2 linked regions of the Solwaraspora sp. WMMD1047 genome follow. The protein of the gene in region 1 interacts with the protein of each later gene in a pairwise test. Links are inferred from orthologs where the notes say so. Each region holds a gene or a part of one and is shown in the gene's direction. Other genes may lie near its edges.

What was found.
Region 2: the proteins of leuS (region 1) and ligA interact in binary tests that used the Escherichia coli proteins (3 or more experiments, as listed by UniProt). The link is inferred for Solwaraspora sp. WMMD1047 from one-to-one orthologs.

Annotation. Positions count from the first base shown.
Region 1 is NZ_JARUBL010000001.1:2,114,482-2,129,849, reverse strand. What follows is about bases 5,236-8,280. They hold leuS (leucine--tRNA ligase), read left to right. Parts: upstream 5,236-5,538; coding sequence 5,539-8,022; downstream 8,023-8,280. Other genes in these bases: O7627_RS09815 (aldose epimerase family protein), read left to right, coding at 8,052-8,280; O7627_RS09825 (class I tRNA ligase family protein), read right to left, coding at 5,236-5,283. In the rest of the region: ispG (flavodoxin-dependent (E)-4-hydroxy-3-methylbut-2-enyl-diphosphate synthase), read right to left, coding at 1-153; O7627_RS09835 (M50 family metallopeptidase), read right to left, coding at 161-1,408; dxr (1-deoxy-D-xylulose-5-phosphate reductoisomerase), read right to left, coding at 1,408-2,631; more of O7627_RS09825, read right to left, coding at 2,725-5,235; more of O7627_RS09815, read left to right, coding at 8,281-9,053; O7627_RS09810 (LLM class flavin-dependent oxidoreductase), read right to left, coding at 9,029-9,991; O7627_RS09805 (GNAT family N-acetyltransferase), read left to right, coding at 10,093-10,584; O7627_RS09800 (class I adenylate-forming enzyme family protein), read right to left, coding at 10,627-12,123; O7627_RS09795 (acyl carrier protein), read right to left, coding at 12,120-12,362; O7627_RS09790 (SIS domain-containing protein), read right to left, coding at 12,434-13,411; O7627_RS09785 (BtpA/SgcQ family protein), read right to left, coding at 13,404-14,219; O7627_RS09780 (TauD/TfdA family dioxygenase), read left to right, coding at 14,350-15,177; O7627_RS09775 (pyridoxal phosphate-dependent aminotransferase), read left to right, coding at 15,174-15,368.
Region 2 is NZ_JARUBL010000001.1:1,888,573-1,903,864, forward strand. What follows is about bases 7,304-10,272. They hold ligA (NAD-dependent DNA ligase LigA), read left to right. Parts: upstream 7,304-7,703; coding sequence 7,704-9,842; downstream 9,843-10,272. Other genes in these bases: O7627_RS08750 (ADP-ribosylglycohydrolase family protein), read left to right, coding at 7,304-7,648; O7627_RS08760 (EAL domain-containing protein), read left to right, coding at 10,023-10,272. Also shown: O7627_RS08710 (anti-sigma factor), read right to left, coding at 1-265; O7627_RS08715 (sigma-70 family RNA polymerase sigma factor), read right to left, coding at 219-821; O7627_RS08720 (DUF4397 domain-containing protein), read left to right, coding at 1,125-1,961; O7627_RS08725 (class F sortase), read left to right, coding at 1,958-2,614; O7627_RS08730 (cysteine desulfurase family protein), read left to right, coding at 2,707-3,885; tRNA 2-thiouridine(34) synthase MnmA, read left to right, coding at 3,950-5,020; O7627_RS08740 (methionine synthase), read left to right, coding at 5,145-6,158; O7627_RS08745 (VOC family protein), read left to right, coding at 6,195-6,554; more of O7627_RS08750, read left to right, coding at 6,680-7,303; more of O7627_RS08760, read left to right, coding at 10,273-12,419; Asp-tRNA(Asn)/Glu-tRNA(Gln) amidotransferase subunit GatC, read left to right, coding at 12,522-12,821; Asp-tRNA(Asn)/Glu-tRNA(Gln) amidotransferase subunit GatA, read left to right, coding at 12,826-14,307; O7627_RS08775 (AAA family ATPase), read left to right, coding at 14,315-15,292. UniProt on the Escherichia coli protein: DNA ligase that catalyzes the formation of phosphodiester linkages between 5'-phosphoryl and 3'-hydroxyl groups in double-stranded DNA using NAD as a coenzyme and as the energy source for the reaction.

The DNA of each region.
Region 1 (15,368 bases):
GACGTCGGCGGTAAGCGTGGTCGTCATCGACTGCACCGACACCGGTGCGCCGCCGCCGACCGGCACCGAGCCGACCATGATCTGCCGGCTGGCCCGGCGCGGGGCGAGCGGCGGGGGCGGCACGGCCGGCATGCCGAGACTGACAGCGGTCACTTGCAACTCACCTCGAGAAGAGTGTGATCGGGTTGACCACGTCCGCGGTGACGGTCAGCAGCATGAACGCGCCACCGATCAGCAGCACCCCGTACGTGAGCGGCATCAGTTTGAAGTAGTCGACGCGGCCGGGGTCGGGCTTGCCGAGCCGGGCGAAGAGCCACGACCGGGCGCGTTCGAACCAGGCTATCGCGATGTGGCCGCCATCCATCGGCAGCAGCGGCAGCAGGTTGAACACCCCGACGAAGAAGTTCAGCGAGATGAACAGCAGCAGAAAGAACTCCCAGAGCCCGTGCTGGACGGCCTCGCCGCCGAGCCGGCTGGCGCCGACCACGCTGATCGGGGTGTCCATGTCGCGTTCGGCGCCGCTGATCGCCGCGAACAGGGCGGGGATCTTCTCCGGGATGCGCTGCATCGCCTCGAAGGTGCCGACCGCCATGTTGCCGGTGTAGTCGACGGTGGCGCCGAGCGCGTCGATCGGCCCGTAGGTGACCATGGCCGGCTTCTGGATGTTCAGGCCGACGCCGATCGCCGAGACGGTCTCCACGGCGCCGTCGGTCTGGCCCAGCGGCGGGCGCTTCACGGCGGCCAGCTCGACCGTCGTGGTGTCGGCGACGCCGTCGCGGACGTACGCGATCTCCGCTGTCTTCGGCGGGGTGGCGCGCACCACCTCCAGCATGTCGCCCCAGGTGTTGACGGGCGTGCCGTCGATCGCCGTGATCCGGTCCCCGTCGCGCAGCTGGGCGGCGATGGCCGGGCTGACCGGGTCGCCCGGGGCGCAGGCGCGGGCGACGTTCTCCACCACCACGCACTCGCCGACGCTGATCACCGCCGGCTCCTGGCGGGCCTGCTCCTCGGAGGCCGGGAAGTCCGGGTTGGGCAGCCCGACGAAGACCGCGCCGAACCAGAGCGCGACGACGGCGAGCATGAAGTGCGCGGCCGAGCCGGCACCCATCACCACGGTCCGCTTCCAGAGCGGGAAGCGCCACATCGCCCGCGGCTCGTCCGCCGGGTCGACGTCGTCGTCCTGCGGCGTCATCCCGACGATCTTGCAGAAACCGCCCAACGGGATCGCCTTGAGACCGTACTCGGTCTCGCCGCGCTTGAAGGACCAGATCGTCGGGCCGAAGCCGACGAAGTAGCGGGTGACCTTCATCCCGAACCGCTTGGCGGTCAGCATGTGACCGGCCTCGTGCAGGCTCACCGAGATGAGGATCGCCAGGGCGAACGCGACCACCCCGAGCAGATAAAGCATCAAGCCCCTTCCACCGGCGCCGACTGCGACGCTCCGATGATCTCCCGCGCGTGCCCGCGTGCCCAGGATTCGGCCGCCAGCACATCTTCGACCGTACCCGGTTCGTCGAAGTCCGGCGCCGCCTCCAGGACCCGCTCCAGCGTGTCGACGATGCCGAGGAACGGTAGCCGACCCGCCACGAAGGCGGCCACGCACTCCTCGTTGGCCGCGTTGTAGATCGCCGGCCGGCAGCGCCCGGCCGCCCCGGCCTGCTTGGCCAGCCGGACCGCGGGGAACGCCGCGTCGTCCAACGGCCGGAACTCCCAGTCGTGGCCGGCGGTCCAGTCCACCCCGGTCGCGGCCTGCGGCACCCGGTCCGGCCAGCCCAGTGCCAGGGCGATCGGCAGCCGCATGTCCGGCGGGCTGGCCTGGGCGATCGTCGACCCGTCCACGAACTCCACCATCGAGTGGATCACCGACTGTGGGTGGACCATCACCTCGATGTCGGGATACGGCACGGCGAACAACTCGTGCGCCTCGATCACTTCCAGTGCCTTGTTCACCAGGGTCGCCGAGTTGATCGTGACGACCGGGCCCATCTTCCAGGTCGGGTGGGCCAGGGCCTGCTCCGGTGTGACGGCGGTCAACTCCGCCCGCCGCCGGCCCCGGAACGGGCCACCGCTGGCGGTCAGCACCAGCCGCCGCACCTCCGGCCGGGAGCCGGCCCGCAGGCACTGGGCCAGCGCCGAGTGTTCGGAGTCCACCGGCACGATCTGCCCCGGCCGCGTCATCGCGGCCTTGACCAGGGGGCCGCCGGCCACCAGCGACTCCTTGTTGGCCAGGGCGAGGGTACGTCCGGCGCGCAGCGCCGCCAGCGTCGGCGGCAGCCCGAGCGAGCCGACCACCCCGTTGAGTACGACGTCGCACGGCCATTCGGCCAGCTCGGCCATTGCCGTCGGCCCGGCGAGGATCTTGGGAATCCGGAACCCGCCGGTCGGGTACCCCCGCTTCGCCGCCTCCGCGTAGAAGGCGAGCTGCAGGTCCTGCGCGGCCGACGCCTTCGCGACCCCGACCGCCTCCACCCCCAGCTCAAGCGCCTGCCCGGCCAGCTCGGCCACGTTGCCGCCGCCGGCGCCGAGCGCCACCACCCGGAACCGGTCCGGGTTGCGGCGGACGATGTCGATGGCCTGGGTGCCGATGGAGCCGGTGGAGCCGAGCAGCACGATGTCCCGGGGAGCGCTCACCCGGCCATTCTCCCCGACCCGTCCGGCCGCCGCCGCCGACCCCGGCTGCGGTCCGGTCGGCGGCGGTCGGCTCGGGGCTGGTGCCCATCGAGGCTAGTGCCCACCGGTCGGGTTCTCGTCGATGCGGTCCAGTGCGGCCTCGATCTCCGCGAGTTCCTTCCGCAGCCGGGAGACCACCTCCGCTGGCGCCTTCGCCAGGAACGCCTCGTCGGCCATCCTGGCGCGCAGCCGGTGCCGCTGTTTGCGGAGCCGGTGCCGTTCGGAGCGCCGGGTGTCGGCGGCCACCCCGGCCGCGTCGAACCGGACGGAGACCGGGCTGCCGGCGAGCGCCACCGCGCCCGGCGCCGGTTCCGGCACGAGTCGCACGCCGGCGAGCTCGGCCAGCAGCTCGGCCGGCTCGCCGGTCAGGAAGCCGCCGAGATGCAGGTCACCGCCGTCGCCGGGAGCGACGCCGAAGTCGGTGCGCAGGCGGCGCAGTTCCTTGAGCACCGACCGGACGGCCGCCACCTGCCGGCCGGCTTCCGGGTCCGGCCCGGCGCCGGACGGCACCGGCCAACTCGCGCCGGCGAGCAGCCCCGGCTCGTCCCCCAGCCGCTCCCACAGCTCCTCGGTGGCAAACGGCAGGAACGGATGCAGCAGCCGAAGTAGCCGGCCGACGACGTCCCGGGCGATCCGCGCCGACGCCGCCGGTACGGTGCCCGACGCCGACGGCAGCAGGTAGAACCCGTTCAGATCGTTGGAGACGAACTCGTCCAGTTGCCGGATGGCGAGGCGGAAGTCGTAGGCTTCCATCGCCCCGGTGACGGTCCGCGTCACCTCGTCGAGCCGGATCAGCATCCAGCGATCGACAAGCGACAATTCCCGCCGCTCGGGGCAGCGGCGCTCGAACACCGCCGCGCAGCGTTCGGTGAGGGTTTTCACCAGGCGATGGAAGCGGCGGATCCGCGCCTCGTCGAAGCGTACGTCCTGGCCGGTCAGCGCCACCTCGGCCGCCCATGCCCGCAGGGCGTCGGCACCGTACCGGCCGATTACGTATTCGGGCGCGACGGAATTCCCTTTGGCGGTACTCATCTTGACCCCGTCGACCGACTGGACGAGGCCGCTGATGACGATGTTCCGGAACGGCACCCGACCGGTCAGCTCCAACGACACCGCGACGGTACGCACCAGGGCCAGGCCGATCACCTCGCGGGAGAAGATCCACGCGTCGAGTGGGAAGAAGGCACGCAACTCCGGTGTCTCGTCCGGCCAGCCGAGCGTGGCGAACGGCCACAACGCGGAGGAGAACCAGGTGTCCAGCACGTCGGGGTCCTGGCCGAGCCGGTCGCTTCCGCACCGGGGGCAACGCTCCGGCTCGGCCACGGTGGCGAACACATGATCCTGGTCGCACGTGTAGACCGGGATGCGATGGCCCAGCCACAGTTGCCGACTGATACACCAGTCCCGCTGTTCGGTGAGCCAGTCGAGATAGCGCTGCTCGTGTCCGTCGGTGCGCCACCGGGGCAGCCCGTCCGCCGCCGCGGCCAACGCGGGCTTGCAGAGCTCCGCCATCCGGACGAACCACTGATCGATCGCGAACTGGTCCACTGTCTCGCCACACCGGTCGCACTCGCCGGCGGCCCTGGCCGGCACGGGGTGATCGCCGATCGCGCCCGCGTCGGTCAACCGCTTCGCCAGTTCCTCGGCCACCACCGTGACCGGCCGGCCGTGGAACGCCGGCAGGTCCGGGCAGTGCACCAGCCGGTCGGGCCTGACCACCGTCCGGACCTCGATCCGGCCGTCCCGGGCGAAGTCGAGGTGGTCGGCGTCGTGGGCGGGCACCAGCAGGACCGGTTCCGCGCCGGCCGGCGGATACGCCACCACCGGCACGGTGCGCCCGCTCACCGGCAGCTCGACCTGGCCGCCGACCAGCTCGGCGAACGCCGGGTGATCGGGGCCGACCCCCACCGCGGTAACCGCCAGCAGGTGTTCGGGGCGCCGAAGGATGGCGGTGGTGGGCACCGGCGGCCGGTCACCGGCCACCTCGAGGCGCAGCCGGAACCCGGTCGCCCGCGCCGGGCCCGGTGCGACCTCCATGTCCGAGAGCACCGCCCGGCAGGAGGGGCAGTAGTTGATCACACGCGGGGCGCGGAAGATGAAGCCCTTCTCCCAGAGCTGGACGAACGCCCGGCGCACCGCCGCCTGGTAGGCGGCGTCCATCGTGAACCGCTGGCGGGTCAGGTCGACGGAGGCCCCGATGGCGACCGCCTGGTCGAGAATCCGGCCGGCCATGCTGTCGAACCACTGCTCACTGACGACCCGGAATGCCGCACGGCCGATCTGCTCGCGCGAGCGGCCCTGGCGCTGCAGGTCCTGCTCGATCGCCCGTTGGGTGCTGATCGCGGCGTGGTCGGTGCCCGGCAGCCACAGGACCTCGTAACCCGCCATCCGGCGATAGCGCGCGAGTACGTCCTGTACGGAGATCTGCAGGGCGTGGCCCAGGTGCAGGACGGCGTTCAGGCTCGGTGGCGGCAGCACCATGGCGAACCGGGGACGTTCGCTGTGCGGGTCGGCGGTGAACAGGCCCGCTGTCTGCCATTCCCGCGCCCAGCGGGCCTCGGCGGCGGACGGGTCCCGGCGTCGACGGTCGCCGACTGGCCCCGCGTTGGTCATCTGGGATACCTCTGTGGTCGGTCGGCGTCCGGCCGCAGACCCTACGCGAGGGCCGAGTCGCCGGGCAAGGCGGCGAGCACGCCGCCGAGTGGGCGGTTTGTCGCAATAGTCGCGATCGGCCGGGCCGCTCCACCGGCGCCGCCGAGGCCGGGGCCGCGTCCCATCCCCGCGCGGTCACACGGGTATCCTGAACGGCGGCCCGCAAGATCGCTGCGGGATCCGCACATTGTCAAACAGCGGCCGATGAGGCGAAACATGGACAAGCAGGAAACGTACCGCCCGCATGCGCTGACCGAGAAGTGGATGCGCATCTGGCAGGAGCGTCAAACGTACGAGGCGCGCGGCCTGACCGAGGAGATCGACTCCGAGCAGCCGCGCACCTATGTCGTCTCCATGTTTCCCTATCCCTCCGGCGACCTGCACATGGGTCACGGCGAGGTGTATCCGATCTCGGACGCCATCGCGCGTTTCGCGCGAATGCGCGGCGACAATGTGCTGAATCCGATCGGCTGGGACTCGTTCGGCCTGCCCGCCGAGAACGCCGCCCTCAAGCGCGATCTCGATCCGCGCGACTGGACGTACGCGAACATCGCGACCCAGGCCGAGTCGTTCCGGCGGCTGGGGATCTCCTTCGACTGGCGCACCCGCCTGCACACCTCGGACCCCGAGTACTACCGGTGGAACCAGTGGATCTTCCTGCGGTTCCTGGAGAAGGGGCTCGCCTACCGCAAGGCCGCACCGGTCAACTGGTGCCCGAAGGACCAGACGGTCCTCGCCAACGAGCAGGTGCTGCAGGGTCGCTGCGAGCGGTGCGGCACCGAGGTGGTGCGACGCAACCTGACCCAGTGGTTCTTCCGGGTCACCGCCTACGCGCAGCGCCTGCTCGACGACATGGACAAGCTCGAGGGCAACTGGCCGGACGACGTTCTCGCGATGCAGCGCAACTGGATCGGCCGCTCCACCGGGGCGTACGTCGACTTCTCCGTCGAGGGCCTCGACGAGGCGGTCCGGGTCTTCACCACCCGACCGGACACCCTCTTCGGAGCGACGTTCTTCGTGGTGGCGGCGGACGCGGCGCTGGCGGAGCGGCTGGTCACCGACGAGCACCGGGCCAGCTTCGAGGAGTACCGCAGCGCGGTGGCGGCTACCTCCGAGATCGACCGACTGTCGACGGAGCGGCCGAAGACCGGGGTCTTCCTGGGCCGCCACGTCATCAACCCGGTCAACGGCGAGCGGCTGCCGGTGTACGCGGCCGACTACGTCCTGGCCGAGTACGGCACCGGCGCGATCATGGCCGTGCCGGCGCACGACCAACGCGATCTGGACTTCGCCAAGGCACACGACCTGCCGATCCGTGCCGTGGTCGACACCGGCGAGGACGACCCGGCGAAGACCGGGGTGGCGACCAGCGGCGACGGCGTGCTCATGGCGTCCGGCCGTTACAGCGGACTGGCCAAAGCCGAGGCGATCCAGGCCATCACCGCCGATCTGTCCGCCGACGGCAAGGGCGAGGAGGCGGTCACCTTCCGGCTCCGCGACTGGCTGCTCTCCCGCCAGCGGTATTGGGGCACCCCCATCCCCGTCGTGCACTGCCCGTCCTGCGGCGAGGTGCCGGTGCCCGACGAGGAGCTGCCGGTGCTGCTCCCGGAGTCGGGCTACACACTGCGGCCGACGAACGGGGAGCCTCCGCTGGCCACCGCCACCGAGTGGCTGAACGTGCCGTGCCCGCGCTGCGGCGGTGACGCCCAGCGGGACACCGACACCATGGACACCTTCGTCGACTCGTCCTGGTACTTCCTGCGCTACCCCAACCCGCACTACGCCGACGGCCCGTTCGACCCGGCCGGGATCGCGCGCTGGCTTCCGGTGGACGAGTACATCGGCGGCAAGGAACACGCGACGGGCCACCTCATGTACGCCCGCTTCTTCACCAAGGCGCTGCACGACATGGGCCACCTGCCGTTCACGGAGCCCTTCCGCCGGCTCACCAATCAGGGCCAGGTGCTGATGGGTGGCCGGTCCATGAGCAAGACCCTGGGCAACCTGGTGAACCTGCAGGAACAGCTCGCCCTGTACGGCCCCGACGCGGTGCGTACCACAATGATCTTCGCCGGGCCGCCGGAGGACGACATCGACTGGGCGGACGTGTCGCCCTCGGGCTCGATGAAGTGGCTGGCCCGGGTCGCCCGGCTGGCCGGCGACGTCGATCCAGGCACCATCGGCGCGGACGTCGCCAAGGGCGACCCGGCACTGCGCAAGCAGGTGCACCGCCTGGTCGACGAGACCACCAAGCTCATGACGGAGAAGCGGCTGAACGTCGCGGTGGCCCGCATGATGGAGTTGACGTCGCTGCTGCGCAAGGCGATCGACTCGGGGGCCGGCGCGGCCGACCCGGCGGTCCGGGAGGGCGCCGAGGCGCTGGTCCGCATCGTCTCGGTGATCGCGCCCTTCACCGCCGAGGAGGGTTGGCAACTGCTCGGCCACCCCGCCTCGGTGTCCGAGTCCGGCTGGCCGACGGTTGACCCGGATCTGCTGGTGGAAGAGACCGTGACCTGCATCGTCCAGGTGGCGGGCAAGTTGCGGGACCGGTTCGACGTGGCGGTGGACGCCACCGAGGAGACGCTCCGCGAACTCGCCCTCGCCTCACCGGCGGTCGAGCGGGCGTTGAACGGCGCCGGGATTCGCAAGATCATTGTGCGGGCTCCCCGGCTCGTCAACATCGTGCCCGACAAGGACTGAGGACACCGGCGGTTGACCGAGGCTCGCTGATGAGGCTGCGCCGGGAGACGATCGGCCGGACGGCGGGTTCCCGTTGGCAACCCGCCACGGCGGTCGAGGCGTACACGCTCGCCACCGACGACGGATTCGGCATCACCGTCTGGACGTACGGAGCAACGCTCGTCGAGGTTCTCGTGCCCGACCGCGCCGGGGTGCCGGGGAACGTCGTCCTGCGCCTCGGGGAGCTGGCACAGTACGAGGACCGCGCGCTGAACGCCTACCTCGGCTGCACCATGGGCAGATACTGCCGGTGCGTCGCCGACGGGCGACTCACGCTCGACGGGGTCACCCACCAGTTGGACCGCAACGACGGCCGGCATCATCTGCACGGCGGCCCCGACGGTTTCGACCGCCGGGTCTGGACGGCCGAAGCCGGCCGCGACGGCGACGACCTGGTCGTCCGGATGCGGCTGATCAGCCCGGACGGCGACCAGGGCTACCCCGGCGAGCTCACCGGCTGGACGGTCTACCGGCTGAGCCCCGAGCGCCGGTTGACGATCGACTTCGGGGCAACCACCACGGCCAGCACCGTCGTCGGCTTCACCAACCACGCGTTCTGGAACCTCGCCGCGGGCGGCACCATCGACCGGCAGGTGCTGCGGCTCAACTCGTCCCGGTCGGTCATGTTCGACGACGAGGCCATCCCGGTGGCCGGCCCACCACGGGACATCACCGGCTCGCCGCTCGACTTCCGCCGGCCACGGCCGATCGCCGGCCAGCGGATCGACAACTTCTTCGTGCTCGACGGCCCGGACTGGGCCGCTGAGCTGGCCGACGAGGCGAGCGGACGGTCGATGCGGGTGTTCACGGATCAGTCCGGCCTGGGGGTGTATTCGGCCGACGGCTATCCCGGGCGCCGGCGGGCCGGGTTGTGTCTGCAGACCAGCGCCTGGCCGGACGCACCGAACCGGCCGGACTTCCCGTCCGCCCGCCTCGACCCGGGTGGGACCTACCGGCACCGGGTCGGCTACGAGTTCCGCACCGCCGGCTGAGCCCGCAGGGCGGGGACGACCTCGGTGGCGAAGACCTCCAACGTCTCCAGGTCCAGCGGGGGGCGCAGGGCGAGGAGGAAGTCGGTGACGCCGAGCGCCCGGTAGCGTCCGAGCACGTCGAGCAGGTGCGCAGGGCTGTCCGCGTCAAGCTGCTCGGCCAGGTCAGGGTGCTCCGGGCCGAGAGCCGCGCGGTAGGCGTCCCGACGCGTCCGGGTCCGCGACGGTGCCGACGAGAGCACCGTGCGGAACGTCATCGAGCGACGGATCGCGGCCGGATCACGCTCCCGCGCGACGCACCAACGGTCAAGCACGTCGCGCTTGCGAGCATAGACCGGTTCCGGGAGCACGATGGTGTTCCAGGTGTCCGCCCACCGGGCCACCGCGCGCAGCCCCCGGCGCTCGCCGGTGGCGCCGATGGTCAGGGGCACGGGCCGCGCCGGCCGGGGGCTCACGTGCGCGTCCCGCAGCCGGTAATAGCGTCCGGAAAAGGAGAACGACGGCTCACGCAGCAGGCCGGTCACCACCGCGCAGTACTCGTCGAGAATGTCGTGCCGCTCACCGGCGGGCGGCCGGTCGATGCCGAACTGCTGGTAGCCGCGGTCCCCGCCGCCGGCACCGAGGCCCAGCTCGGCGCGTCCGTTCGAGATCTGGTCGATGGTGGCGATGGAGTACGCGAGCAGCGCGGGGTGCCGCCAGGCCGGCGCCGCCACCATGAGGGCGCACCGGACCCGGCGCGTGTGGGCGGCCAGCGCGGCCAGCGTGGTCAGGCCGTCCAGGCAGGGGTCGTCCACGTCGCCCAGGACCGGCCGGTAGTGGTCGAAGAGCGACACCCAGTCCAAGCCCGCGTCCTCGACGGTCTCCCAGAGGGACTGGATCGCGCCGAACGTGGCGTACTGTTGTCCGGAATGGACGCCCACTCGGACCGGATAGGCGCTCACGATCGATGTCCTCCCCCAACGGATGCCACCGGGACGGTACCGGACCCGCCCGCCGCGAGGCCGGCCGGTGTGCCGGCGCGAGCGGCTCCTAGACTCCGCCCATGGGCCAGTGGTACCAGGCGTCCGACCCGACCCGCGTGCACCGGCTGCTGGAGGCGTCCGACCGCGCGAGCGCCGGCGACTCGACGGACCCGCCGAAACGGTCGATGCGCAGCACCGAGCGGGCCGTCGCGGCCGGCTGGGTCTGGGTCCTCCGGGAGGACGACCAGGACGTCGCCATGATCACCGTGTCGACCGAGTGGAGCGGTGACGCCGCCCTGCTCGCGCACTTTCCCGCCACCGACTCCCCCCGCTACATGCGCCGGCTCGCCGTCGCGCCGGACCGGCACGGCACGGGCAGCCTGCTCTCCATGCGCACCATCAGGAAGGCGCTCGAGATCGCGCAGTCCGACGGCGGCACCGCTATGCGCTGCGAGACGAATCCGCGCGACGAGGGTGCGGTGCGGGTTCTCCACGCGCTCGGCTTCCACCGCTACGGACCCGAGATCGGGCGGCCGCCGACCAGCGCGATCCTGCTCAGCCGAGCCCTGTAACCCCCGAGCCGCACCGCCGCGCCCCGGCCGGTGCGGGTGCACTCAGGACCCGTCGATGACGGCGCGGAGTTCGTCGCGGCGCAGCTTTCCGGTGCTGGTGCGCGGCACGGCGTCCACCGTGACGATCCGGCGGGGCATCATCCGCTCCGGCCACCCGGCCCGCAGCTGGGCGGCGACCGCCTCGGCACCGCCGTCGCCCCGGAACACCACCCCGGCGACCAGCCGTTCGCCGTCCCGGGCGTCCGGAACGATGACACAGCCCGCGTCGGCCACCTCCGGCATGGTCCGGAGGATGTGTTCCACCTCTTCACAGGAGACCTGCTCGCCGCGCACCTTCGCCACGTTCTTGAGCCGCCCGGTCAGATACAGCAGCGCCCCGACGCCGGGCTCGTCCCGCAGGTAGCCCAGATCCCCGGTCCGGAAGACACCGTCGCGAAGCACGGCCGCCGTCGCTTCCGGGCTGTCGAGGTACCCCGACATCAGGGCCGGGCCGGAGATCCGCACCTCGCCCACCTGCCCTGGCGCGACGGGCGATCCGTCCGGGTCACAGACCGTCAGCGTGACGTCGGGGATGGCGAGGCCGACACTGGGGACCGGCAGGTCGAGCATCAGGGCGCGGTACCGCCCCGGCTCCAGCCCGACCGGCATGGTGGTGCTGAAGTTGACCGTCTCGCTCAGCCCGTACGCCTGCACCACCCGCAGGTCCAGCCGGTCGAACAGGCCCTCGGCGGTGGCCCGGGACAGCGGCGCCGCCGCCGACAGGGCGTAGCGCACCGATGCCGGCAGCGCACCGCCACGCCAGATCGTGAGCAGCGCGTCGAGGACGCTCGGCACCGCGCTGATGATGGTCGGCTCCACCCGGGCGATCCACCGCGGCAGGTCGAGCAGGGACGACGGCGGGACGAGCACCGAGTGCCCACCCGACACCAGCGGGCTGATCAGGCAGGTGTTGACGGCGTTCGAGTGGTGCAGCGGGAGCGGCGTCAGGATCCTGGTGCCGGAATCGAGTCCGTGGTGCGACCGGAACGAGTGGGCGTTCGCGAGCACCGCCGAGTGGGACAGCGCCACCGCCTTCGGGATGCCCGTCGAACCGGACGTGTTGAAGACCAGCGCCGTCTGCCCGGCGGAGACCGCCGCGGGTGGGCCGCTCACCACCGCCGGCCCGTCGGGCGACACCTCGCCCTCGATCAGCACGGCGCCGTACCTCGCGGCGATCTCGGTGCGCTGCCGCGGCGACCAGGCCGGGTCGAGCATAAGCACCCCGGCGCCGGCCAGGATGCCTCCCCACATCGTCAGCACGCTGGCCAGACCGCTGGTGGGGACGATGGCGACCAGTCCCCCCGGCCGCACCCCGTGGGCGTGCGCGAGCCGGGCGGCCAGGTCCAGGCCCGCCAGCCACGCCTGCCCGAAGGTCAGGGTCGCCAGCTCACCGTCCGCGTCGACCGTGCTGACGTACGGCGCCGCCGGTGTCGCCGCCGCCCGCGCCGCGAACGCCGAGCCGAGATTTCGCGGCCGCCCGGGCGCCGCCGGCCCGGTCAAGGAAGGCGCCTCTGCACCAGCTGGACGATGGTCCCGAGGGTGTTGAAGTTCGTACCGCTGATGTCGGCCTCGCCGAACCGGATGCCGAACCCCTGCTCGATCCGGGCGATCGCCTCCACCTTGGTGAGTGAGTCGAAGCCGAGGTCGGTGAGGGGCTCGTCGCGGTCGGGTACCTCGCGGCCCTGGGAGACCTCGGACAGGATCGCGCGAACCTGCGACTCGACCGCTTCATCCGCCACTGTGCTCGTTCCTCCCCCGAGGCGACCGGTACCCCGGCAGATTAGCAAGACCCGGCCGCCGGCTCCGGCCGTCACCGGGCCGCGAACGGTCGCACGCCGCGATGCCGCGCCAGGGCGTACCCCAGATCGACGCCGAACCCGAGGTGCCACAGCGGCCACCACGGTTCCGGCACGCCGGCCGCGCCGGCCGAGGTCAGCGTCACGACCGTGCGTCCACCCCCCGCTCGCGCCCGGGCCACCAGGTCGGCGCCCGCCTCGGCGGCGCCGGCGGGGAGGTCCAGCACGATCAGCGGGCTGCCCGGCGGCTCGGCGAAGCGCGCGACATGCCACCACTCCTCCAGGTCCTCGGCCCGCGCCGGAATCCCCGCGGTCTCGACCACCTTCGCCGCCGCGTACCGGGCGGATCCGAGATGCGCGCCCAGCGCCGCGAACACCGGGACGCCCGACCCCCGCCGGTCGAGGATGCCGGGCAGCAGCTCCCGCACCAGCTCGTCGTGCGCCCCGTAGGACCGCTCGACAGTGGCGGCGAGCGCGGCCCCGCCGTCCGCCGCCAGGCCCGGCACCAGCGCCATCAGGGTCAGCAGGCTGGCCTGGTAGGTCCGGACACCGGGGCAGGGTGCCAGCCCGGCCAGCCGCCACCCGACGGTGTGTTCGGCGGCCCGCGCCAACGGACTCGCCGGGTCACCCGTCACCGCCACGACCGGCAGCCCGAGCCGGCGCAGCCGCTGCGCGACGGCGACCGCCGCCGCGTTCCCCCCGGACGCCGAGACGACCACCGCGAGCCGGACGTCCGCGAACTCGGCCGACCGGCGGCTGAGCACCGCGGTCGGGGTCTCGGTCCGCACCAGCACCCCGGCGTCGGCGAGCGCGATCGACGCCGCGTGCCCGGCGGCCCACGAGTCGCCGCTGCCCACCACGAGCACGCTGCGGGGCGGCGGACCGGCCAGCACGGCGCCCCACCCCGGCGTCGTCTGCGCCAGCACGGTCCGCACGTCGTCGGCGAGCAGGTGACGTTGCCGGGCAACCTCCGCCAGGTCGTACTCAGCCATGGCGCAGACTCCGCGGCAGACTCCGCGCACGATCGACGAAGCTCCTGACCCGCTCCGCGCTCATCTCGCCGTACCAGGAACGGTCCGTGAAGGCCCGGGACACGAAGGCACGATCGACGAGCGGTAGCAGGCGGGGCGCATTCTCGTCGGTGCAGTGGCCGGCCAGCACGACCGGAATGTCCGGGGCCCGCTCCCGGACGAGCTCCAGCGTCGCCCGGGTCCGGTCGGTGTCGGGCACGCCGACGCAGACCGCATCGGCACCGGCCACGATGGCCCGCCGCGCCACCTCGTCGGTGCCGGCGGTCGACCCGTACCAGCTGAAGTGGACCGTCTCGACGTCGGCCAGGATCTCGACGTCCCAGGCGTCGAGTCGCTTGCGGTTGGTCATGATCGCGTACGCGTCCGGCTGCACCCAGCCCTGCGCGGACGCGGTGACCCCGACCAGCGCGCTCGCCCGGATGAACCTGGCGCCCGCGATCTTGGCGACCGCGAGCGAGGCCGAGACGGCGTTCCGCATGATCTGCACACCGACGCTGAAGGTGTCCGGTACCCGCTCCACGACCGATCCGGTCAGCAGCGCCATGGCGGCCACCCGCGCCTCGTCCGCCGAGTCGGCGGCGGGGTGGACGCCGTCGGAGGTCTGCAGGAGCACGCCGTCGGCGCCTCCGGCGACCAGCGCCGCCACCGAGCGGAACGCCTGCTCGGTGAGCTGCCGGACGGAGTCTCCCTTGTGGAACGGCGTGCCGGGCAGCGGTGGAAGGTGGACCAGACCGTAGAGCACCAGGTCGTCCTGTCGCTTGCCGCTCACTACCTACCCCCGCCTCGCGGCCGGCTGCGCGGTCTCCGACAGACCGCTTGACACCCCCACGGCATCAGGCATACTACCGACGCTGACGGCAGACAGTGATCGGGGGAAGTCTGTGCTGTTCGCCTTTACTGTGGATGATCATGTCCTGGATCCGGTCCGCGATCCGGTTCTGCGCCCGTCCGGGCGGCTGGCCGCACCGGCCCTCGCGCCCCATCACGCCACCTCGATCGACGCGGCGGAGACCGCGCTGCGACACCAGCTTCGGCAGTACGGCCTGGGCCTGGTCCGGTTCGAGCAGGCCCTCGATCCCGCCGACTTCGTGGACCTGGGCAGGCGTCTCGGCGAGCTCATGGTCGAGAACGACCCCGCCGTCCAGCCGTTCGTCGAGGACGGTGTCGTGCTCCACCTGCGTCAGGAGACCCTCTCCGGCCGCGTCGAGCACGCGCCGTTCGAGCCTCGTGAGCTGCTGCTGCACACCGAGGGGAGCCGGCGACCGGCCGGGCGGCAGCCCCGGTTCATCGCGCTGTACTGCGTCGACCCCGGAGACGATCCGGGCTCCCAGACCGTGCTGGTGCCCTTCTCCGCCGTCCTGGGTCGGCTCGCCGACCAGACCCTGGCGGTGCTTCGCGAGACCCGCGAGGCGCGGGTCGACGGAACCCCCACCATTCTGGTGCCCTGGCAGGAGACCGAGCGGTTCTCGTTCCGGGACCTCGGCGACGAGGCGTACCTGTGGGAGTCGCCCTTCCCCCAGGAGCGCACCGAGCGCGCCCTGCTCGACCTGCTGACGGCCTGCTACGACTCCGGGCAGTCGTACGGCTCGCACTGGTCCGAACGCGATCTCATGGTGATCGACAACACCCGCTGGTTCCACGGCCGCACCTGGTCGCGTGCGCCCGGTGGGGCGGCGGCCAGACCCCGCCACCTGATGCGGCTGCGCATCCAGGATCCCCGCCCGTGAGCCGCCCGGCCCTCTTCCCCGACTGCGACTACCCGCCCATCACCGATCTCGACGCCGCCGCCCGGGCCGCCGCCGCGCGCAAGCGGCTGATGAGCCGGCGGAGCACCCGCCTCGATCCGACTCCGGACGCCAGCCTCCTCGAGGTCTACGAACGCGCCGCCGACCCGACCGACAGTCGCGAACTGCTGCGC
Region 2 (15,292 bases), 230 kb from region 1 along the record:
GCGGCGCGGGGAGCTGCGTCGCGGTGGGGGCCGCCGCCGTGGGCTGGGTCGCCAGCTCGGCCAGGATGCCCTGCCAGACGTGCTCGGGTGGGGGCGGCAGGTCCCGCAGCGGCTGGGTGCCGGCGCCGAGTTCGGTGACCCGGCGCAGGCTCGCCAACTCGGCCCGGCAGTGCGCACAGGAGTCGAGGTGGTGGGTCTCCGCCGGCTCCGCCGCGGCCTCACCGAGTGCCAGGAAGACCAGCCGATCGTCGTCCAGGTGCGGCACCGTCCACCTCCCATCTGCGTTTCAGGTTCGCCATCCCGCGCCGGATGTGACTCTTCACCGTGCCCAACGGCACCCCGGTCACGGCCGCGATCTGTTGATGGGTCAGATCGTCGAAGAACGCCAGTTCCAGCATCCGCCGCTGGTCGTCGGGGAGCTGGGCCAGCTCGTCGGCGATCACCAGCCGGTCGATCACCGCGTCCGGATCCGCCGCCGGTGCCGGCTCCGGCTCCTGGCGTACCGAATCGAGCACCCGGTCCTGGCGGGCGACCACCCGCAGCCGGTCGACCACCTTGCGCCGGGCGATGCCGAGCAACCAGCCGAGCAGCGAGCCCCGCGCCGGGTCGAAGGTCTCCCGGCCCAGCCAGGCCGCCACGAAGGTGGCCTGGGTCACGTCCTCGGCGTCCGCCCGGTTGGCCAGCGTGCTGCCGGCCAGGTGGAAGACGGCCCGGCCGTACCGGTCATAGGCATCCCGCAGCGCCGACTCGTCGCCCACGCCGAACCGCTTGGCCAGTTCCTCGTCGGAGAGTTGGCCGGGTGGATGCCGTGCCTCGGTCACCGGGCGCGCCGCCGTCCATGTGACATGCCCGACTGTAACCCCCACCGCCATCGCCACCTACTTCTGGTCACGCCCGCTGCCCCGCCCGAATCCGCCGCGGCCCGCGGCTGCACCGCCGGCACCGATCCGCCCTTCTGCCCTGATCTACGCCGCCGGGCGCCGATCCGGATGCGCGAGGTGGGCAACCCAACTCGACGTGGCCGACCTGCATCCGGCCGGCGGGTCGAGGTCGTACCCCTCTTGCAAGCCGGCTCTCACCACGGGCCGTGCGGTTGCAGTCAGCCATTCCACTGGGAGGAAGAGATGCGAGTCAGGTACCTGCAGCGGGTCGCCGCGGGAGGCGCGGCGGCGGCGGTCGCCTTCGCCGGCCTCAGCGCCATGACCGTGACCCCCGCCTTCGCGGCCTCGTCCAAGGTCTCCGTCGTGCACGGCATCCCCGGCCAGCCGGTGGACGTCTACGTCAACGGGGAGCGGACGCTGGAGAACTTCCAGCCCGGCGACGTCGCCGGGCCGCTCGACCTGGAGGAGGGCGCCTACGACCTGGCGCTCACCCGCCCCGGTGAGCCGATCGAGAGCGCCATCCTGACCGCCGAGGACGCCCAGGTGCCGGGCGGGGCGAACATCAGCATCGCGGCCCACCTCAACGCCAGCGGGGAACCGGCGATCACCCCGTTCGTCAACGACGTGTCGAACACCGCCGCGGGCCAGGCCCGGCTGATCGTCCGGCACACCGCGGCCGCCCCGGCCGTCGACGTGCGGGCCGGCGGCAGCCCGGTCTTCTCCGGGCTCACCAACCCGAACGAGGAGAAGGCCGACCTCGACGCCGGCACCGTCGCCGCGGACGTGGTGCTGGCCGGCACCGACACCGTCGTACTCGGCCCGACCGACCTCAACCTGCAGGAGGGCACCGCGACCATCGTGTACGCCATCGGCTCCGCCGAGGGCGACACCCTGGACCTGGTGGCGCAGACCATCACCGGCCTGCACTCGGCGCCGGACGGGGTGCCCAGCGGCACCGGTGGGCTGGCCGACGAGGGCCTGTCGACCTGGTGGTACCTGCTGGTCGGCGCGGGCCTGATCCTGGTCGTCGGCGGCGCGGCCCGGTTGCGGGGCAGCCGTTCCGTGGCGGCCCGCCGGTGACCGTACGCAATCGTGGCGCGCTGGCGGCCGTGGCCGCCGGCGTCGCCGCGCTGCTGGTCGCCGGACTGGTGGCCTGCGGCAGTGACAACCCGGACGACGTCGGCGCCGACGAGGCCCGCCGGCTCGCCGAGCCCAGCCCGAGCGCCGGCACCGGAGTCTCCCCGGTGCCGGTCACCCGGGGCGAGCTGCCGACCGGCGACGACCGGGTGCCCCCGGTCGAGCTGCGGATACCGGACCTTGACGTGACCGCGTCGGTGAACCCGGTCGGGGTGACCGAGGCGACCGGCGAGTTCGACGTGCCGCCCAGCGTGGACCAGGTGGGCTGGTACCGCTACGGGCCGGGCCTGGAGACCACCGCCGGTTCGGTGGTGATCGCCGGCCACGTCGACGGCGCCGGCCAGGGCCGGGGGGCCTTCTTCCGGCTCCGGGACCTGGCCGACGGGGACCGCCTCACGGTCACCGGCGCCGACGGCACCCCGCGCGAGTTCCGGGTGGTGGCCCGGGAGGAGTACGCCAAGACGAAGATCCCGCTGGAGCGGTACTTCGCCCGCGACGGCGAGGTGCGGCTGACCTTGATCACCTGCGGCGGTCCGTTCGACGCCGAGACCCGCCGCTACCGCGACAACATCGTCGTCACCGCCGTACCGGTGTGACGACGGCCCCCGGCCTGGGCCGGTTCGGTGACCGGGCCAGCGCGGCGGCGTCCGCCGCTGGCCCGGTTTGCCGGCGGATAGGCTTGACGGCGATGGCATACCTGGATCACGCGGCGACCACGCCGATGCTCGACGAGGCGCTGGAGGCGTACGTCGCCACCGCCCGCGAGGTCGGCAACGCCTCCTCGTTGCACGCCGCCGGCCGGCAGGCCCGCCGGCGGGTCGAGGAGTCCCGGGAACGGATCGCCGCCGCGCTCGGTGCCCGGCCGTCCGAGGTGGTCTTCACCGGCGGCGGGACCGAGAGCGACAACCTGGCGGTCAAGGGCATCCTGTGGGCGCGCCGGGCCGCCGAGCCGGTCCGGCGCCGGGTGGTGGCCAGCGCGGTGGAACACCACGCGGTGCTCGACTCGGTGGAGTGGCTGGCCCGGCAGGAGGGCGTCGAGGTGAGCTGGTTGCCGGTCGACGGCTCCGGCCGGCTGGTCGCCGACGCGCTCCGCTCCGAGCTGGCCGACCACGGCGACGAGGTGGCCGTGGTGACCGCGATGTGGGCCAACAACGAGGTCGGCACGATCCAGCCGGTCGCGGAGCTGGCCGCGGTGGCCGCCGGGTACGGCGTACCGCTGCACACCGACGCCATCCAGGCGGTCGGCCAGGTGCCGGTCGACTTCGCCGCCAGCGGGGCCGCGGCGTTGACCGTGACCGGCCACAAACTCGGCGGACCGGCCGGCGTCGGTGCCCTGCTGCTGGCCCGGGAGGTGGCCTGCGCGCCGCTGCTGCACGGCGGCGGCCAGGAGCGCGACGTGCGGTCCGGCACGTTGGACACCGCCGGCATCGTCGCCTTCGCGGTCGCCGTGGAGACCGCCGTCAAGGCCCAGCAGGAGTACGCGACCCGGATCGCGGCGCTCCGCGACGACCTGGTGGACCGGGTCCGTCGGGCGGTGCCCGAGGTGGTCTACAACGGCGACCCGGACGACCGGCTGCCCGGCAACGCCCACTTCTCCTTCCCCGGCTGCGAGGGCGACGCCCTGCTGCTGCTGCTGGACGCGCAGGGGATCGCCTGCTCCACCGGGTCGGCCTGCTCGGCCGGGGTCGCCCAGCCGTCGCATGTGCTGTTGGCGATGGGCGCCGACGACGACCGGGCCCGCTCGTCGCTGCGTTTCTCCCTCGGCCACAGCTCCACCGCGGCCGACGTGGACGCGCTGGTCGCGGCGCTGCCGGGGGCCGTCGAACGGGCCCGCCGGGCCGGCGCGATCCGATCCGCCCGGGGCTGACCGGACGCACCCGGTCCGCTGCCGCCCGGCGCGGCTACCCTCGACGTGTGAAGGGGATGTCCCGGTGAGGGTGTTGGCGGCCATGTCCGGCGGGGTCGACTCGGCGGTCGCCGCCGCGCGCGCCGTCGAGGCCGGGTACGACGTGACCGGCGTACACCTGGCGTTGGCCCGCAATCCGCAGACCTACCGCTCCGGGGCGCGCGGCTGCTGCACCCTGGAGGATTCCCGGGACGCCCGTCGGGCCGCCGATGTGATCGGTATCCCGTTCTACGTCTGGGACCTGGCCGACCGGTTCCACGAGGACGTGGTCGACGACTTCGTGGCCGAGTACGCGGCCGGCCGTACCCCCAATCCGTGCCTGCGCTGCAACGAGAAGATCAAGTTCGCGGCGGTGCTGGACCGCGCGGTGGCGCTCGGCTTCGACGCGGTGGTGACCGGTCACCACGCCCGGCTCGGCGCGGACGGCCTGCTGCGGCGCAGCGTGGACGTGGCCAAGGACCAGTCGTACGTGCTGGCGGTGCTGACCCGCGAGCAGCTCGACCGGTCGGTCTTCCCGCTGGGCGACTCGACCAAGGCGCAGGTGCGGGCGGAGGCGGCCCGCCGTGGGCTGGCGGTGGCGGAGAAGCCCGACTCGCACGACATCTGCTTCATCGCCGACGGCGACACCCGCAGGTTCCTTGCCGACCGGCTGGGGGAGACCCCCGGCGACGTGGTCGACGCCCGCACCGGGGCGGTGGTCGGCCGGCACGACGGCGCGTACGCGTACACGGTCGGTCAGCGCAAGGGGCTCGCGCTGGGGGTGCCGGCCCCGGACGGCCGGCCGCGGTACGTGTTGTCGATCACCCCGAAGACCAACACGGTGACCGTCGGCCCGGCCGAGGCGCTGGCGGTCGACACGGTCTCGGCCCGCCGGCCGGTCTGGAGTTCCGGACCGCTGCCGGCCGGGCCGCTGGACTGCCAGGTGCAGCTGCGGGCGCACGGCGAGGTGGTGCCGGCCACCGTGCGGGTGACCGGCGACGGGCTCCGGGCCGACCTGCACCGGCCGATGCGGGGAGTGGCCGCCGGACAGGCGATCGTGGCCTACCGCACCGATCCGGCCGGCGACGTCGTCCTCGGCTCCGCCACCATCACCTGACCCGAGCCTGCCCCGTCCGGTTGAGTCACCATGGCGGCCGGCTGCGCCCGCTGAGTCGTACCGGCTGCGGCTGAGTCGTCCCGGTGGCCGGCTGCGCCGGCTGGGCAACGGTTAACCTCTGCGGGTGACCGAGCGGGCGTTTCCCTGGCCGGCCGGAGCGGCGACCGGAATCGGGTCGCTGCCCGGCGTCGACGTGGCGGAGGCCCAGCGGATCGTGCTGGGCGAGCTGCCGGCGCTGCCGCACCTGCCGGAGCTGCCCGCCCGGGGACCGGGTGCGGACCTGCTGGGCCGGGGCGCCGGGCTGCTGGTGGAGCTGCCGGTCGAGTTGTACGCGGCCCGCTGGCGGGTGGTGGCGCGCCCCGGTCGGGACCTGCGCCGCACCCGCGACCTGCTGGACCGTGACCTGGACCAGATGACCGAGCAGGCCGACGGCTACGCCGGCACCTTCAAGATCCAGGCGGCCGGCCCGTTCACCCTCGCCGCCGGCCTGGACCTGCCCGGCGGTGGCCGGCTGCTGCGCGATCAGGGCGCGCTGCGGGATCTGACCGGTTCGCTCGCCGAAGGGCTGCGCGGGCACGTCGCCGAGGTCCGCCGCCGGCTGCCGGCGGCGACGGTGCTGCTGCAGCTCGACGAGCCGTCGTTGCCGGCGGTGCTGGCCGGGCGGATTCCCACCGACAGCGGGTTGGGCGCGTACCGGCCGGTGCCGGCGCCGGACGCGCGGAGCCTGTTGCGGGCGGTCGTGGAGGCGGTCGGGGTGCCGGTGGTGGTGCACTGCTGCGCACCGGACGTGCCGCTGGAGCTGATCCGCTCGGCCGGCGCGGTCGCGGTGGCGCTCGATCTGGACCTGGTGGAGCGGCTCGACCCGCTCGGCGAGGCGATCGACGCGGGGCTGGGGCTGCTGGCCGGCGCGGCCCCGTCGACCGGCCAGGCTCCGCCCGGCGGCGCCGGGCCGTGGTCGGTCGCGGTCGCCGATCGGGTACGCGTTCTGTGGGACCGGCTCGGCTTCCCGCGCGCCCGGCTGGCCGAGCAGGTGGTGCTCACCCCCGCGTGCGGTCTGGCCGGCGCCACCCCCGACTACGCCCGGGCCGTCCTGACCGCCTGCCGGGACGCCGCCCGTCGGCTGCACGAGGACGGTTGAGCCGGTTCTGTCGGACCCGCCGGGCAGAATGGCGGCATGATCGGAAAATTGCACAGCGTGGTCATCGACTGTCCCGAGCCGCGGGCGCTGGCCCGGTTCTACAGCGAGCTGCTCGGCCTGCCGGTGGTCCGCGACGACGAGGGCTGGGCGACCATCGAGGGCGACGGCGGGCGGAACCGGTTCGCGTTCCAGAAGGCGACAAACCTGCGCGAGCCGCAGTGGCCGGACCCGCAGCGCCCGCAGCAGTTCCATCTCGACGTGCTGGTCGACGACGTGGACGCCGCCGAGACGAAGGTGCTGGCGCTCGGGGCGACCCGGCTGCCCGGCGAGGGGGACGACTTCCGGGTCTACGCCGACCCGACCGGCCACCCGTTCTGCCTGGTCTGGGAGAGCTGACGGTGGCGGAAGCCCGGCCGGCCGAGGCACCGAGGCGTGCCGACCGTGCCGGCCCGGCCCGGCGTGGTGCTGACCGGGCCGCGGGTGGTGCCGACCCGGCTCGTGGCGGTGCCGCGTCCGGGTCGCTGTTCGGCCTGGCCTATGGCGACGCCCTCGGCAAGGAGACCGAGTTCCTGTCGGTGCCGGAGATCGAGCGGCGGTTCGGGCCGGGCGGGCCGGCGGAGCTGACCGGTGATCCGGCGCTGGTCACCGACGACACCCAGATGGGTCTGGCGGTGGGTTGGGCGCTGCGCGAGGCCGCGGCGGCCACCCCGCAGGTGCTGGAGCCGCTGCTGCGGGCCCGGTTCGTGGCCTGGGCGGCCAGCCCGGAGAACAACCGCGCGCCGGGGATGACCTGCCTGCGGGCCTGCGAAGGGTTGGCCAACGGGGTGCGCTGGCAGGAGGCGACGATGGCCGGCTCGAAGGGCTGCGGGGCCAACATGCGGGTCACCCCGGTCGGCCTGGTGCCCGGCTACGACCTGGACACCCTGGCCGGGGTGGCGCAGCTGCAGGCCGGGATGACCCACGGCCATCCGACCGCGCTCGCGGCGAGCGAGCTGACCGCGTACGCGGTGCGGTGCGCGCGCGACGGAGCCGGGTTGCCGGCGCTCCCCGGGTTGCTGCGCGACCGCGCCCGGCAGCAGCGCACGGTCTACCGCGAGGAATGGCTCGGTGACCTGTGGCAGCGGCCGGGCGTCGACGACGCCGCCGGGTTCATCGCCCGGGGCTGGGACGAGTGCCTGGCCGTGCTGGACCGGCTCGACGCCGCGCTGGCCCGGCCGGACGACGGCACCGACCCGTGCCTGGCCACCGGTGAGGGCTGGATCGCGGAGGAGTCGCTGGCCACCGCGCTGCTCTGCGCGCTGCGGCACCGCGACGACCCGGTCTCGGCGCTGCGCCGGGCGGCCACCACCTGCGGCGACTCGGACTCGATCGCCTGCCTGACCGGGGCGATCCTCGGCGCGGCGGACGGCATGACGGCCTGGCCGCCGGCCTGGGCCGACCGGATCGAGTACGCCGACCAGCTCGCCACCCTCGGCGCGGGTTGGGACTGACCGGCAGCCGGCCCGGCCGGTACGGTGCGTAAGTCACGTGATCACGGAGGTCGAGGTGTCCGAAGAAGCCATCCCGCAGCAGGTCAGCGCGGCGCAGGAGGCCGCTGCCGGGGCGGAGCCGACGCCGCAGGCGCGGGACCGGCACGCCACCCTGAGCACGGAGATCACCGATCACCAGTACCGCTACTACGTGCTCGACTCGCCGATCGTCTCCGACGCCGAGTTCGACGGCATGCTCCGTGAGTTGACCGGGCTGGAGGAGCAGTTCCCCGCCCTGCGTACCCCGGACTCGCCGACCCAGCGGGTCGGCGGCACCTTCTCCACGCTGTTCACGCCGGTGGAGCACGCCGAGCGGATGATGTCGCTGGACAACGCCTTCGACACCGACGAGCTGGTGGCCTGGGCGGAGCGGGTGGAGCGGGACGCCGGCACGGCGGTGACCTACCTCTGCGAGCCGAAGGTGGACGGCCTGGCGATCAACCTGACCTACCGGGGCGGCCGACTGGTCCGCGCCGCGACCCGGGGCGACGGGCGCACCGGGGAGGACGTGACGCCTAACGTCCGCAGCATCCGGGACGTGCCGGACCGGCTGGCCGGGGCGGCCGACGCCCCCGAGCCGCCGGAGCTGCTGGAGGTCCGGGGCGAGATCTACTTCCCGGTGGCCGGCTTCGCCGACCTCAACGCCAGCCTGGTCGAGCAGGGCAAGGCGCCGTTCGCCAACCCGCGCAACGCCGCCGCCGGCAGCCTGCGCCAGAAGGACCCGCGGATCACCGCCTCCCGCCCGTTGCGGCTGGTGGTGCACGGCATCGGCGCGCGGCAGGGTTTCCAGCCCGCGACCCAGTCCGAGGCGTACGCGGCGCTGCGGGCCTGGGGGTTGCCGGTCAGCGACCGCTGGCGGGTGGTGTCGGACCTGGCCGGGATCCAGGAGTACATCGACTACTACGCGGCGCACCGGCACGACGTCGAGCACGAGATCGACGGGGTGGTGGTGAAGGTCGACCCGGTGGCGCTGCAGGGGCGGCTCGGCTCGACCAGCCGGGCGCCCCGGTGGGCGATCGCCGTCAAGTACCCGCCCGAGGAGGTGACCACCAAGCTGCTCGGCATCGAGGTCAACGTCGGGCGCACCGGCCGGGTCACGCCGTTCGCGGTGCTGGAGCCGGTGCGGGTGGCCGGCTCGACGGTCGCCCTGGCCACCCTGCACAACGCCCGCGAGGTGGCCCGCAAGGGGGTGCTGATCGGGGACACGGTGGTGGTGCGCAAGGCCGGCGACGTCATCCCCGAGGTGCTCGGCCCGGTGATCGACCTGCGGCCGGCGGACGCGTCCGAGTTCCAGATGCCGACCCACTGTCCGGCCTGCGGGACCGCGCTGGCGCCGGCCAAGGAGGGCGATGTCGACATCCGCTGCCCGAACGCGCGGACCTGCCCGGCCCAGCTCCGGGAGCGGGTGTTCCACCTGGCCGGCCGGGGTGCGTTCGACATCGAGGTGCTGGGCTTCAAGGCCGCCGGCGCGCTGCTGGACTCGCAGGCCATCGGCGACGAGGGTGACCTGTTCTTTCTCGACGCCGAGCGCCTCGCCGAGGTGCCGTTCTTCGTCAACAAGGACGGCACGCTCGGCAGCAACGCGGTGAAGCTGCTGGACAACCTCGTCGAGGCCCGCGAGCGGCCGCTGTGGCGGGTGCTTGTCGCACTCTCCATCCGGCATGTCGGGCCGACCGCCGCCCAGGCGTTGGCCCGGGAGTTCGGCTCGGTCACCGCGATCGAGGCGGCGACCGAGGAGGAGTTGGCGTCCGTCGACGGGGTGGGGCCGACGATCGCGGCCAGTCTGCGGGAGTGGTTCGCGGTCGACTGGCACCGGGAGGTGGTGCGCAAGTGGACCGAGGCCGGGGTGCGGATGGCCGAGCAGCGCACCGACACCGGCCCGCGACCGCTGGCGGGGATCACGGTGGTGGTGACCGGCACCCTGGCGAACTTCTCCCGGGACCGGGCGGCCGAGGCCATTCAGGAACTGGGCGGCAAGGTCAGCGGTTCGGTGTCGAAGAAGACGCATTTCGTGGTGGTCGGCGAGAACCCCGGCTCGAAGGCGGAGAAGGCCGCCACCCTGAAGGTGCCGGTGCTCGACGAGGCGGGCTTCGAGGTGCTGCTGGCGGATGGTCCAGAGGCAGCCCGGGCCACCGTAGCCGATAGCGAAGAGTGATTACTCCTTAGCGGACAGTGAGTGGCGGCGAGGTTGGCGTCAGATGCCGCGTATTTCAACTTAATCACGACTCATCCGATTCGCGGCTGTCATCGCACCCACCGTCCGGCACAGGGCGTTTGATGGGTTACTTCGGCGTGACGCTCGGTCCCGCCCCGACCCGACGCACCGGGAGGCCGCATGGAGGTCGCGGCGCTGCGCAACTCCGTACCTCCCTCTCGGGCGCCCGCGTACTTCGGCCTGCTCTGGACGGTCGTGCTCGCGGCCGCCGCGCTCTGTGTGGAGCCGCTGCTCACCCTCCCCGGCGAGCTGCCCCGGTTGCCGGCCGCGTTCTGGGTGTTGGCGGCGCTCGCCGTCGCCACCGACGCCCGGCCGTTCCCGGCGCCCGCCGGCCGGCCCGGCCCGGCCGTGCACCCCTCGATCTGCGCCACCTTCGCGATCCTGCTGGCCTGGGGCCTCGCCCCGGCGCTGGCCGCGCAGGCGGTGGCGGTGCTGGTCGCCGGCGGTTGGCGGCGACACCGCTGGTGGCGGATCGGCTACGACCTCGCCCAGCACGCCTGCGCGCTGGCCGCCGCCGGTGCGGTCACCGCCCTGGCCACCGGTGACCTGCCCGGCGCCGCCGGCGTCCTCGGCGGGTTCGGGGTGGCGGACCTGTTCGGCGGCGCGGAGCTGCCCCGGGAGAGCCCCGCCGGCTGGGCCGGCGCGGCCGTGCCGGCGGTCGCCGCCGCGACCTGGATCACCGTCCGGTACGGCCTGCACACCGCGGCCGACCGGGCCCGCTGCGGTGGCCGGTGGTGGTCGGCCGTCCGGCGGATCCCGTCGTCCGAACTGCTCTTCGCCGCCGCCCTGCTGCTGCTCGCGCCGCTGCTGGTGATCGCCTCCCGGGTCAGCGCCGCGGTCCTGCCGCTGGTGGTGGTGCCGGTCTTCGCGGTGTACCGGATGGCCTGGCTGTCGGTGGAGCGGGAACGGCTGGCCCGGGTCGACCCGCTCACCGGGCTGGCCAACCGCAAGGCCCTGGTCGCGGCGGTGGTCCGCGAACTGCCGTTCCACGCCGAGCAGGCCGCCAAGGGGGTGCACGGTCGGTTCCTGGCGCTGCTGCTGATCGACCTCGACCGGTTCAAGCACGTCAACGACGCGCTCGGCCACCAGGTCGGGGACCGGCTGCTGATCGAGGTGGGCAACCGGATCGGCGCGGCGGTGCGCCCGGCCGACCTGGTCGCCCGGCTCGGCGGCGACGAGTTCGCGATCCTGGCCACCCGGCTGCGCGACGTGCGGGACGCCCGGGCGGTGGCCGACCGGGTCGCCGCCGCGCTGGCCGAACCGGTGCCCATCGACGGACTGGCGCTGGACGTCGGCGGCTCGATCGGCATCGCGCTCTACCCCGAGCACGGGATGGACTTCTCCATGTTGATGCGGCACGCCGACGTGGCCATGTACGACGCGAAGAGCCGGGGCGACACGGTCGCCCTCTACGCGCCCGACTCCGACCGCAACTCGCCGGAGCGGCTGAGCCTCCTGGCCGACCTGCGCCGGGTCCTGCTGCGCCGATACGCCGATCCCGCCGACCCGGCTGATCCCGCCGGCCCGCGCGCCGATGCCGACGCGGGCGAGATCAGCGTGTACTACCAGCCGCAGATCGCCATCGACACCGGCACGGTGGTCGGGGTCGAGGCGCTCCTGCGGTGGCGGCACCCTCGGCGCGGGATGGTCGACCCGGAGGAGTTCATCCGGGTCGCCGAGCAGTCCTCGGTGATGCGGCTGCTCACCCGCTGGGTCCTCGACGACGTGCTCGAACAGCTCGCCAAGTGGTCCGCCGCCGGGCTGCGGCTGCGGGCCTCGGTGAACGTCAGCGTCCGCGACCTGCAACACGGCGAGCTCGTCGACCAGATCGAGCAGCGGCTCACCGGCTACGGGCTGCCCGCGGACCGGCTGCAGCTGGAGATCACCGAGGGGGCGCTGATGGCCGACCCGCGGCGGGTGCTGGCCACCCTGTCCCGGCTGGACCGGCTCGGGGTCCGGATCTCCCTCGACGACTTCGGCACCGGCTACTCGTCCATGCAGCACCTGCGCCGACTGCCGTTGGCCGAGGTGAAGGTCGACCGCTCCTTTGTGCTCGGAATGGCCGACGACCCCGACGACGAGGCGATCGTCCGGTCGGTGATCGAGCTGGGCGGCGCGCTCGGGCTGCGGGTGGTCGCCGAGGGGGTGGAGGACGAGCGCACCTGGCGGCTGCTGCACACCGCCGGCTGCCAGTTCGCGCAGGGCTGGTTCTACGCCCGACCGATGCCGGCCGAGGACCTGACCGCCTGGCTGGCCCGGTACCGGCCGTTGCGGCCCGGCGCCGCCCGGGAGCCGTCCGGCCGGCACCGCCGCGGCCGGCCACCGGGCGAACCCGTCCACCCCGCCGACCTGCCGGTTCCGGCGAGCCCTCCGGACCAGCCCGCCGACCCGCCGGACCTGCCCACCGACCCGCCTGGCGCGGCCGGGCCGCCTGGCCCGGTCGGGACCAGTGGGGCGTCCGGCCCGGCCGGGCCGCCCGGAACCATCGGGTCGACCGGCACCGTCGGTACGCCGTGACCGGGGGAGGCGGGGGACGCCGGGAATCGGCTCACAAATAGACTCGCCCAGGGTCGGACCGGCTCGCCGGATCAACGCACGCTAGGCACGAAGGGGGCACCGATGGCCGCCATCTCCCGCGATGAGGTCGCGCACCTGGCGCGACTGTCGCGGCTCGCCGTCACCGAGGAGGAGCTGGCCACCTTCGCCGGTCAGCTCGACGTCATCCTGCAGGCGGTCGCGCGGGTCGGCGAGGTCACCGCCGCCGACATCCCGCCCACCTCACACTCGGTGCCGCTGACAAATGTGCTGCGCGACGACGTGGTGGTGCCCGGGCTGACCCCGGCGGAGGCGCTCGCCGGCGCCCCGGACGTCGAGGACCAGCGGTTCCGCGTACCGCGGATCCTGGACGAGGAGGCCTGAGCCGATGAGCGCGAGTGACCTGACCAGGATGACCGCCGCCGAGATCGCGGCCGCCGTGGCGGCCGGCGAGACGTCGGCCGTCGAGGTCGCCCAGGCGCACCTCGACCGGATCGCGGCCGTGGACGACCGGGTGCACGCCTTCCTGCACGTCGACACCGACGGCGCCCTTGCGGCGGCCCGCGCAGTGGACGCCCGGCGGGCGGCCGGCGAGCAGCTCGGGCCGCTGGCCGGGGTGCCGGTCGCGGTGAAGGACGTGCTGACCACCGTCGGGGTGCCGACCACCTGCGGATCGAAGATCCTCGAAGGGTGGCGCCCGCCGTACGACGCGACGATCGTGCGGCGGCTGGCCGACGCCGGCACCGTGATGCTCGGCAAGACCAACATGGACGAGTTCGCGATGGGCTCCTCCACCGAATACTCCGCCTACGGGCCGACCCGCAACCCGTGGGACACCGGCCGGATCCCGGGCGGCTCCGGCGGCGGCAGCGCGGCGTCGCTGGCCGCGTACGAGGCGCCGCTGGCGATCGGCACCGACACCGGCGGCTCGATCCGGCAGCCCGGCGCGGTCACCGGCACCGTCGGCGCCAAGCCCACTTACGGCGGCACCTCCCGGTACGGCCTGGTCGCCTTCTCGTCCTCACTGGACACCCCCGGCCCGTGCGCCCGCACGGTGCTGGACGCGGCGCTGCTGCACGCGGTGATCGGCGGGCACGACCCGCGCGACTCGACCTCCATCCCGCAGCCGGTGCCGGACGTGGTGGCCGCCGCCCGGGCCGGCGCCGAGGGGGACCTGACCGGCGTCAGGCTGGGCCTGGTCCGGGAGTTCTCCGGCGAGGGCGCCGAGCCGGGCGTGATGGCCGCCTTCCGGGACGCCGTGGACGCGCTGACCAAGCTCGGCGCCGAGGTGGTCGAGGTCTCCTGCCCGCACTTCCAGTACGCGCTGCCGGCGTACTACCTGATCGCGCCGAGCGAGTGCTCGTCCAACCTGGCCCGCTTCGACGGCGTCCGGTTCGGGCTGCGGGCTGGCGACGACGGCTCCAGGTCGCTGGAGGAGGTGATGTCGCTGACCCGCGACCAGGGCTTCGGCCCGGAGGTGAAGCGGCGCATCATCCTCGGCACCTACGCGCTCTCGTCCGGCTACTACGACGCCTACTACGGCCAGGCGCAGAAGGTGCGTACCCTGATCACCCGCGACTTCACCGCCGCGTTCGAGCAGGTCGACGTGCTGATCTCGCCGACCACGCCGTTCGTGGCGTTCCCGTTCGGGGCGCGCACCGCCGACCCGTACCAGATGTATCTGGCCGACCTCTACACCATCCCGTCGAACCTGTACGGCGGCCCGGGCATCTCGGTGCCGTGCGGGCTGTCCGAGGGGCTGCCGGTCGGCTTGCAGGTGATGGCCCCGACGATGGCCGACGACCGGATGTACCGCGTCGCGGCCGCCCTGGAATCGGCGGTTGGCACCCTCACCCCACCGGAGCTCTGAGACGCGGATGCTCACCCGCATCGAGATCGACGGCTTCAAGTCCTTCCGGAACTTCGAGTTGGACGTGCCGCCGTTTCTCGTGATCATCGGGCGGAACGCGGCGGGGAAGTCGAACCTGTTCGACGCGATCCAGTTCCTGGCCGGGCTCGCGGGTGACCCGGTGCTGGAGGCCGCACATCAGATGCGGGGCGAGACCGTCGACCTGTTCCACCAACACACCGACGGCAGTCGCGTCGAGCGGATGACCTTCGCCGTGGAGGTGCTGCTGAACCGTTCGGTGACCGACGCGTTCGGCGACACCGCCGAGGTGAGCCACTCCCGCCTGCGGTACGACCTCACGATCGAGATGCGGCCCTCAGGCGGCGGGGGCGGTCTGCGGCCATACGTCGTGCGAGAGTCGGCGCGGCGAATCCGCCGAGCGGATGACGAGTGGTTGAAGACGTACGTCCCGCAGGGCCGGCGGGCATCGGTTGTTGTCTACAGCAGCGCCGCCGCGGAGTTGCTGGAGACCGAGGAAGACGAGCAGGGCCGAGCGGTCTTCAGCATCCGGCAGCAGGGCAACCAAGGGCGGAAACGGAAGCTGCCGGCTACCGCCGCGACCGCGACGGTGTTGTCCAGCCTGACGACGGCCACCGAGTTTCCGCTGCTCTACGCGTTGAAGCGGGAGTTGCAGTCCTGGCGGTTGCTGCATCTGGACCCGAGCGCGCTACGGACGCCCGACGCGTACGACGATCCGGACAGGCTGGCCCCCAACGGCGCCCACCTGGCCAACGCGTTGCGTTTTCTCGCCAACGAGACAGCCACCGAGGACCGGCCCGATGGCGTGCTCAACGATCTCTCCGCCGACGTGGCTGCCGTCATCCCCGGCGTTGTCAAGGTGCGCCTGGCCGAGGACGACGCTCGCCGCCAGCGGCAGGTCGAGGTGGTGACCCGCGACGAGGCGCCCTTCTCCGCGCGGGTGGCCTCCGACGGCACCCTGCGGGCG